4 regions of the Streptomyces nidicola genome follow, and region 4 is predicted to be linked to each of the others. Evidence: riboswitches for the same ligand, from Rfam matches in the RefSeq annotation. Region 4 holds a riboswitch; each other region holds the start of a gene.
The links. Region 4 has a riboswitch for cobalamin ahead of nicT (Nickel transporter NicT). Riboswitches for the same ligand answer to the same signal wherever they lie in the genome.
Positions count from the first base shown of each region.

Region 1: it holds a riboswitch for cobalamin, as region 4 does, so the genes downstream of both, ACOKM3_RS01580 (ABC transporter substrate-binding protein) here and nicT (Nickel transporter NicT) in region 4, are expected to answer to the same signal.
Region 2: it holds a riboswitch for cobalamin, as region 4 does, so the genes downstream of both, ACOKM3_RS02575 (ABC transporter substrate-binding protein) here and nicT (Nickel transporter NicT) in region 4, are expected to answer to the same signal.
Region 3: it holds a riboswitch for cobalamin, as region 4 does, so the genes downstream of both, ACOKM3_RS31145 (cobalamin biosynthesis protein) here and nicT (Nickel transporter NicT) in region 4, are expected to answer to the same signal.

Region 1 covers NZ_JBNBPI010000001.1:334,187-336,380, reverse strand. The annotation lists gene ACOKM3_RS01580 (ABC transporter substrate-binding protein) at 1-854, opposite strand, end outside; cobalamin riboswitch at 891-1,080, opposite strand; gene ACOKM3_RS01575 (hypothetical protein) at 1,133-2,194, opposite strand, start outside.
Region 2 covers NZ_JBNBPI010000001.1:544,490-546,683, reverse strand. The annotation lists gene ACOKM3_RS02580 (FecCD family ABC transporter permease) at 1-214, opposite strand, end outside; gene ACOKM3_RS02575 (ABC transporter substrate-binding protein) at 211-1,266, opposite strand; cobalamin riboswitch at 1,297-1,438, opposite strand; gene ACOKM3_RS02570 (hypothetical protein) at 1,537-2,194, shown strand, end outside.
Region 3 covers NZ_JBNBPI010000001.1:6,901,842-6,904,035, reverse strand. The annotation lists gene ACOKM3_RS31155 (inorganic phosphate transporter) at 1-694, shown strand, start outside; gene ACOKM3_RS31150 (hypothetical protein) at 753-974, shown strand; cobalamin riboswitch at 1,054-1,195, shown strand; gene ACOKM3_RS31145 (cobalamin biosynthesis protein) at 1,233-2,194, shown strand, end outside.
Region 4 covers NZ_JBNBPI010000001.1:8,052,935-8,055,128, forward strand. The annotation lists gene nicT (Nickel transporter NicT) at 9-1,127, opposite strand; cobalamin riboswitch at 1,159-1,374, opposite strand; gene ACOKM3_RS36350 (inorganic diphosphatase) at 1,389-1,892, opposite strand; gene ACOKM3_RS36355 (GNAT family N-acetyltransferase) at 1,958-2,194, opposite strand, start outside.

The DNA of each region.
Region 1 (2,194 bases), 7.7 Mb from region 4:
AGATCGCCGATCACCAGCACGTCCGGATCGCGGTCCGCGACCGTCTCCCAGTTGACCTGCGGCCACTCCGCGCGCGTGTCGTCGAAGACATTGCGCGCCCCGAGCTCCTTGGTGACGACGCCGGGGGCTCCGCAACAGCCCGCCATGTAGGGCGAGTCGGAGTTGGCGAACCAGTACAGGACGTCCACGCCGTGCGCATCGACCCCCGAAGTGGCCTTGCGGACCCGGGACTTGAGCTCGTCGACCAGCTTCTCGCCGCGCTCCTCGACGTCGAAGACGCGCGCCAGATCCCGGATCTCGCCGTACACGACGTCGAGCCCCAGGGACTTGGTCCGCACACCGTCCCCGTCGCCGCCGTTGTCCTTGCCCGCGCAGTCGCTGGGGGAGAGGTACGTGGGCACCCCGAGCTTCTCGAACTCCTCGCGCGGCGCCACACCGCCCTTGCCGAGGGTGTACGTGAACGAGGCCGCGGCGAAGTCCGGTTCGGTGCCGAGGACCTTCTCGAACGACGGGTAGCGGTCGGCCAGGCGCGGCACCTTCGCGTTGGCCTTCGCCAAGTGCTCGGGAACAGGGTCGGTCCAGGTGCCGGTGCCGACCATCCGGTCCGCCAGGCCGAGCGAGAGCATGATCTCGGCGGAACCCTGGTCGAGGGCGACGGCGCGGCGCGGGGCGTGCTCGACCCGCACCTTCTTGCCGCAGTTGTCGAGCGTGACACCGCCGTCCTTGGCGGCACCGTCCTCGGTGGCGGCGGTCGTGCCGCACCCGGTGAGCAGCAGGGCGCCCGCCAACAGCGGTGCGCATCGGCGGAGTTGACGTGCGAACAGCACGGAAGTTCCTTCGCGTCCAGGGCTCATACGCGGAGCCGGCCTACGGTCCGCCCCCACGCCACGCGGCACTGGAGGCCGCCAGCAGGTCTTCGGACTCGGGGTCGTCCGCGCGAAGCGCCTTCCCGGGCCGATGTACCGACCCAGTGGCAGTGGCTCCGCCCGTCACCCTCACCGCTGCGCGTCAGTTCCGGGTTCGCACCGGATTCCCTGACCCGTGTGCGTAGAAAAACACACAAAGGTACGACTGGCTCGGCGAAACTATCACGCGGAGCCGATCGTGGTCCCGGTGGCGGTACCGGAGCCCGTCAGCGGCCCTCGTTGAGGGCGTCCACCGCGCCCTGCGCGTCCCCGATCGTCGCGTAGTCCACGGCGACGAAGGTCACCGGCCTGCCGCGTTCGCGTTCGCAGCGGTGTGCCCGGTCGAGGACGTAGCGGCGGGCGTTGACCTCGCCCGCGTCGATGCGGCTGCCGCCGTTGTTGGTGATGAAGTGGTTGAGGAGGAACAGCCGTTTGTCGTCGCCGCCGCGGTGGGGGACGCAGCTCATCTGGTCCGGGGAGCGGAAGGAGAACGGCGTCTCCATGCCGTAGCGGTAGAAGTTGCGGTACCAGGGGGCCGGGCCGTCCGCCTTCTCGGCGAAGACGACCAGGCGCCGGCCGCTGTCGATCATCTCGCCGAGCGTCGGCCAGGGCTTCGCCGGATCGGCGTCGGGGCGGCGGACCAGCTTGTCCAACCCCGCTTGGTGGAATGCCTTTTGGGTGTCCTCGGCGGAGATCGCGTCCTGGATGATCAGGGTGACCACTTCGTTCGGGTGGTCCTTCATCCAGTCGCCGATCTCGCGCAGCGTCGGCACCAGGGAGATCGCCCCGGCCCTGCACACCGCGTGGCACAGCCACAGCCCCTTGCGCGGTGGATTGATCCGGTTGACCGCGGACCTCACCAGCGCCTGCTGCTCGGCCGTGAAGTCGGAGTCGTGCAGACGTTCGGTGATCTCCTCGGGTGTCTCCCAGCGGTAGGTGTCCAGCTGCATCGCGCGCACTCCGTGGTCCAGCTGCGTACTGATGAGCGGGTCCTGGAGCGGCCCGATGAAGTGGTCGGCGGTCGTCGACATCGCGTTGTGCGAGGTCAGATAGGCGACCTCGTCGTAGGGGCGGTCGCACAGCTCGGTGCTGCCCTCGCACTCGCGGGCCGCGGCGGGGGAGGCGGCCAGCGGCATCAGCACCATCCCCGCGACCGCCAGGCACGCCGCCCCGAACCCCAGGCCGCCCGACCGCCCCGGCGACCCGAGCCGCTCCCGCGCCACCCGCGGGACCCGGCCCACCAGTTCGGAGCGGGTGAGCAGGCCGATCCCGGCGAGCAGGGCCCCGGC
Region 2 (2,194 bases), 7.5 Mb from region 4:
GCGTCACGATGCCCCACACCTCACCGGGCGGCACGTGCACCGAGCCGATGGCGAGTCCGGCCGTGAGGGAGACGACGAGCAGTGCGGTGAGCAGGAACAGGGTGGCGGTGAGTCTCGCTCCCTGCCCAACGTGCCGTCGACGCGCGCCAGTTGACTGTCTGCCACCTGGTCGTTGGTCGACCGGTTCCTTGTCGCCCACGACGGACGCCGTCACTTGAAGCTCTCCGGGTGCAGTCCGCGCGCCAGACCCTCCACCGCGTACGCCGACCGGACACCCACCAGGGTCGCGGTCAACGGCAGCACGACGAACCGCTTGTGCTTGATGGCGGGGACGTCCGCGAGCGCGGGCTGCGAGAGCAGGTACCGCTTCTTCTGCTCCACGCTCTTGTCGCCCGCGTAGTCGTAGATCGCGATGGCCTCGGGCCCCCGGTCGACCACCTGCTCCCAGGAGACGTCGCCGAACACATCGTCCAGATCGGCGAAGACATTGCGGCCGCCCGCCTCGTGGATCAGGTGCGTGCCCAGGCTTCTGCCGCCCGCGGTGAAGGCGGACTTGTCTCCGCTGTCGTACACGAACACGGGGACGTCCGGTTCGTCTTGGACGGCGGCGCTCGCCTTCTCGACCCGGTGGCGGAGGTCGGAGACGAGGGCGTCGGCGCGGTCGGGGACCCCGAAGATCTTGCCGATGGTGCGTATCTCGGCGTAGGTGTCCCGCATGGTCACGTTCTTCTCGCCGCAGTACTCGCGGTTGAGGTACGTGTCGATGCCCGCGTCGGCGAACGCCTTGCGTGAACGGCCCTCCTTCTCGGCGAATGCGCTGGAGTAGCCGCCGTAGACGAAGTCGGGTTCGGCTTCGAGGACCTTCTCGAACGAGGGCGCCCTCGCCGACAGCTTCGGAACCGACGCGTAGTCCTTGCGCAGGCTCGGCAGGACGGCCGAGTCGGGGAACGCCGTGCCGACCATGCGGTCCTTCAGGCCGAGGGAGAGCATGAGTTCGACGGGGTGCTGATGGATGGTCACCACGCGCGAAGGCGGCTTCTCGTACGTCGTCCTGACGCCGCAGTCGTCGATGGTGACGGGAAAGCCCTTGGTGATCGACGACTGCGGGCCGCCGGCGCGTTCGGCGGCCGACCCGGACGGGCCGCAGCCGGCGGCGAGCACCGTCGCCGACAGCGCGGCGAGGGTGGCCCCGAAGCGCACGACGACACGCCGTCGTCGCACCCGGGGGAGGGAAAGGGAAGGGGGACGGCATGGACCGTCGTACACGTGAAGCCTCCTACGGAGTCCGCGCTCCTCGGAATAAGCCCGCGACGGGTCAGTGACCTGACTCCCGCGCAGCGCTGGCTCGCGCTGCCCGGTCACAGTGGCGGGACCGTGCCGGATTCGCACCGGCTTCCTGTCTCCCGTCGCGGCGATGACCAGGCGATAGTACGCAGTGGTGGGCGAAAGGCAAAGGTGAAGCAAAAGCGGGCGGACGGTGGGGGAGTTGACCACCTGCCGGTGATCACCGGTCGACGGATGCCAAGATGGACCGCCATGACTACAGGCTGGGATGCCCGCGCCGGACGGGCCGCGGTGTTCGCGGCCGTCTGCGTGCTGCTCACAGCACTCGCGCACACGCTCATGTCCGGTGACACCGTGCCTTGGTGGGCGTTGGCCGCAGGCCTCGTGGTCATCGGTGGGGCGGCTTGTGTGCCGGCCGGGCGTGAGCGTGGGCTCCTGCCGGTCGTGGGTCTTGCCGTGGCCGCACAGGCGGCACTTCATCTCTTCTTCTCGTGGGCGCAGGTCTTCGCGCACCCGGCGGCGTCCGGCGGTTCCGTCGCGGGCCGGTGGCTGGACCAGGTGCTGTGCCGTGTGCCCACGGCTTCCATGCCGGCCGACCCCATGGGCGGCATGAGTGGCATGCATGGCATGGCCGGCATGGCGGACATGCCCGAGATGGAATCGCACGGTCATGACATGGGCGGCATGTCACCGTCCGGCATGCTCGTGGCCCACCTCCTGGCTGCCGTGCTGAGCGGACTCTGGCTCGCGTACGGCGAGCAGGCCGCGTTCCGCATCGCGAGGTCCTTCGTCGGGCGGATCGTCGCGCCCTTGAGGCTCCCGCTCCGCCTTCCCGCTCCGCCGCACCGGCCGCGCGTCCAGGTCCGCCGCACGCGGCGCGACCGTACGCCCCGTGACCTCCTCCTCGCCG
Region 3 (2,194 bases), 1.2 Mb from region 4:
GAAGACGATGGGCATCATCACCCTCGCCCTGATCACCGGCGGTGTCCTCGGGCACGACGCGGACCCGCCGCTGTGGGTCATCGTCTCGGCCGGTCTGGCGATCGCGCTCGGCACCTACCTGGGCGGCTGGCGCATCATCCGCACCATGGGCAAGGGCCTCACCGAGCTCGCGCCGCAGCAGGGCTTCGCTGCGCAGACCAGTGCGGCGACCGCGATCCTCGCCTCCTCGCACCTGGGCTTCTCCCTCTCCACCACGCAGGTCTGCTCCGGCGGTGTGATGGGCGCCGGCCTCGGCCGCAAGGGCGGCGTCGTCCACTGGTCCACCGCCACCCGGATGTTCGTGGCGTGGGGCCTGACCCTGCCGGCCGCGGGCCTGGTGGGCGCGGGCGCCGAGTTCCTGACCAAGCAGGGCCCGTGGGGCATCGGCCTCACCGCCGCGCTGCTCGTGACCGGCTCGGCGGTCATCTGGAAGCTGTCGCGCCGCAACTCCATCGACCACACCAACGTCACGGCGGACGCGCCGCACACCGCCCCCGCGCAGGAGGCCCCGGGCGTCGTGACGACCGCGATCGCCTCGGTCTCCCCGCCGCCGGTGGGCACGATCGAGACGGTCGAGTCCGAGGCGAAGGTCGCCGACCGGCCGAAGGCCGGTGCGGTGAACGACCCCGCGCGCCCCGCCGGCGCCACGCTGTAGTCAGCGCCGTAGTCAGCGCCGTAGTCAGCGCCGTAGTTCAGAAGGAAGCAGGGCAGGAATGAAGATCGACTGGGCGGCCCTCGGCTCCGTCTTCGGTGTCTCTCTCGTCGTCACCGTGGCCCTCGTCGGCCTGTTCACCCTCGGCATCGTGGGCCTCTCCAAGCGGGAGTCGGCGGCGCGTGACGGTGGCTCGGCGGCGGTCGCGACGTCCGGGGCGTACGCCTGCTTCGCACTGTGCGCGGCGGCTGTGGCCTACGGGATCTATCTGATCGTGGCCTGACACCCAGGTCTGCGTGAGCGGGGTGCGGGACGTGCGACGTCCCGCACCCCGCTTGCGTGATCAACAGCAAGTTGACGTGCCAACTCGGAGCGTGGTGGACTTCCCCCGCCATATACGGCAGCAGTTGAGGAAGCCGGTGCGAATCCGGCGCGGTCCCGCCACTGTGAGCCCCCTTCTCGAAAGGGGCGAGCCAGGAACTCTCGCTGCCGGTCTCGTCGAACCAGGGCGTGGACACCCTGAGTGAGGACACCTACCGCCATGCTCGCCCCGCGCGGCACCTGGCGGCACGAGCGCGTGTACGCGTGCGGTGCCGCCGCCGGAATCTTCGCCGACCTTCTTCTCGGCGATCCGCGCCGTGGGCACCCCGTCGCCGGATTCGGGCGCGCCGCCGCGGCCGTCGAGCGCCGTCTGTGGCGGGACCACCGTGGCGCGGGCGCCCTGCACACCGTGGTGTGTGCCGGTGGCGCCGCCGCTCTCGCCGCCGTCGCCTCCCGTGCCGTACGCCGCTCCCCCGCCGCCTCCGTCGCGTTGACGGCCGCCGCCACCTGGGCCGTCGTCGGCGGGACCTCGCTGGGCCGGGAGGCACGCGGCGTAGGGGCCGCCCTTGAGGCCGGTGACGTGGAGCGCGCGCGGGAGCTGCTGCCCCGGCTGTGCGGCCGTGATCCGCAGGGGCTCGACGCCGACGGGATCGCCCGCGGCGTCGTCGAGTCCGTCGCCGAGAACACCTCCGACGCCGTCGTGGGCGCGCTCGTGTGGGGCGCGCTCGGCGGGGTTCCGGGCCTGGTGGCCTTCCGCGCCGTGAACACGCTCGACGCGATGGTCGGGCACAAGTCCGCGAAGTACCGGCGGTTCGGCTGGGCCTCGGCCCGCCTCGACGACGTGGCCGGCTGGCCGGGGGCCCGGCTGACGGGTGCGCTCGCCGTCCTCGCCGGTGGCCGCCCCCGGGAGGCGCTGGACGCGTGGCGGGCGGACGCCGGGCGGCATCCGAGCCCGAACGCCGGTGTCGTCGAGTCCTCCTTCGCGGGGGCGCTCGGGGTGCGGCTCGGCGGGACCTTGGCGTACGGCGGCCGGGTCGAGCACCGGCCGGTGCTGAACGCGCCGGGGCGGGCGGTCGAGGTGCGTGATGTGGATCGGGCCGTGCGCTTGTCGCGGCGGGTGTCTCTGTTGGCGTTGGGAGTCTGTGTGGGTGCGCGAGTCTGTGTGGGTGCGCGACGGATACG
Region 4 (2,194 bases):
CAACCGAATTACGCGCCGTCGGCCACCCGCGCCGACCACCGCTGCTCGACCCGCGCCAGCCGCCAGTAGGCGATCGCCGCCGCCCACACGACCACGAACAGGCCCACGATCACGTAGCCGACGTTGTCGAGGTCGAGACCGGCGATCCAGCCGGTCACCGCGTCGCTCAGGTCGAGCTTGTCGTGCAGGACGCCGACGAGTTCGATCGTGCCGATGAAGAACGCGACGGCGATCGACAGACCGGTGATGGTGAGGTTGTAGAACACCTTGCGCACCGGGTTGGAGAACGCCCACTGGTAGGCGAAGTTCATGAACGTGCCGTCGAGTGTGTCGAACAGGCTCATGCCCGCGGCGAACAGCAGCGGCAGGCACAGGATCGCGTACCACGGCAGGCCCGCGGCGGCGCCGCTGCCCGCCATCACCATCAGCGTCACCTCGGTCGCGGTGTCGAAGCCGAGGCCGAAGAGGAAGCCCAGCGGGAACATCTGGCCGGGGCGGGTGATGGACTTGGTGAAGCGGCCGAGGATCCGGTTCATGAACCCGCGGGAATCCAGGTGCTCCTCGAGCTTCCGCTCGTCGTAGGAGCCCGCGCGCATCGCCTTGAAGACCTTCAGAATGCCCATCAGGGCAACGAGGTTGAGCGCCGCGATGAGATACAGGAACGAACCGGAGACGGTGGTGCCGACGACGCCGAGCACCTGGTGGGTGCGCGAGTCGTCGTTCATCAGGGTGCCCGCGAGGGCTGCGCCGCCCGCGACGAGCGCCGCCATCGCGACGACCACACTGGAGTGGCCGAGCGCGAACCAGAAGCCGACCGAGACGGGCCGCTTGCCGTCCGCCATCAGCTTGCGGGTGGTGTTGTCGATGGCCGCGATGTGGTCGGCGTCGAAGGCGTGCCGCATGCCGAGCGTGTACGCCGTGATGCCGAGGCCGATACCGAAGGCCTTGTTGTCGACTTCGTAGTGCTCGGGGACGACGAGAAGGAACAGCACGCCGAACGCGACGACGTGCAGCGCGGCGATCACCGCGATCAGGCCGGCCGTGCGCAGCGTGTCCTCGCGGCGCCAACGGAAGGCAGGGGAGGGGGAGTTCAGGGCAGGGTTCGGGGAGTTCCCGGGCAGGGTCATGCGTCGATCACGCTCCAGCACCTCGTGGATCACTTCGTGAGATGCCGCGGCCGGTCTCCTGGCTTACGGGTGTGCCCGCCGCTCCGGCCTTCCCAGCGGCCGACGGCCGCCAGTGGCGTACAGGATGGAACGACGCGCTTCGGACGTCACTGTCCGAAACCCGATCACAGTGGCGAGGGCCGCTCCGGAATGGGCCCCTGAAGGGCCGTCACCGGTCTTCCCGAGCACCACGGCCCGACCACCCTACTACCTCCCTATCGCCTAACCGGAAGCGCGTTCGCGGGCGCGATGGATCTCCTTGTACGCCTTCTCCCGGCCCTCCCAGTGGGAGCCGTCGACCGATTTGCCCGGCTCCAGATCCTTGTAGACCTCGAAGAAATGGGTGATCTCCAGGCGGTCGAACTCGGGGATGTCCTCGATGTCCCGGACCGCGTCGTGCCGTGGATCGTGCGCGGGCACGCACAGCACCTTCTCGTCCGGGCCCTTCTCGTCGCTCATGACGAACATGCCGATCGCCCGGCACTCGACGACGCAGCCGGGGAACGTCGCGTCGCCGGTCAGGACGAGCGCGTCCAGCGGGTCCCCGTCGCCGCCGAGTGTGCCCTCGATGTAGCCGTAGTCCGCGGGGTACTGGGTCGACGTGAACAGCATCCGGTCGAGCCGGATCCGCCCGAGTTCGTGGTCCATCTCGTATTTGTTCCGTGAGCCCTGCGGGATCTCCACGGTCACGTCGAACGCCTCGGCGCGTGCCTGGCTGCTGCCCAATGTGGCCTCCTTGCCGCATTCCGACGCCCACGAGTGTGCGCCGTGCCGGGCAAGGGCGGAACCCCTCAGGCGGCCGGGGGAATGGGGAATTCGAGTTCGGGCCGGTCCCAGGCGACGGCCGGCGGACGCGCGGGCACGGTGCCGGTGCGGTGCGCGCCCATGGAGCGGTAGAAGCCCTCGGCCGGCGGGTGCGCGACGACCCGGACGTGGTCGAGGCCCGAGGCCCGCGCCTGCTCCCGCATATGGTCCACGAGCAGCCGCCCGATGCCCCGGCCCTGCGCCTCGTCCGCGACGAACATCAG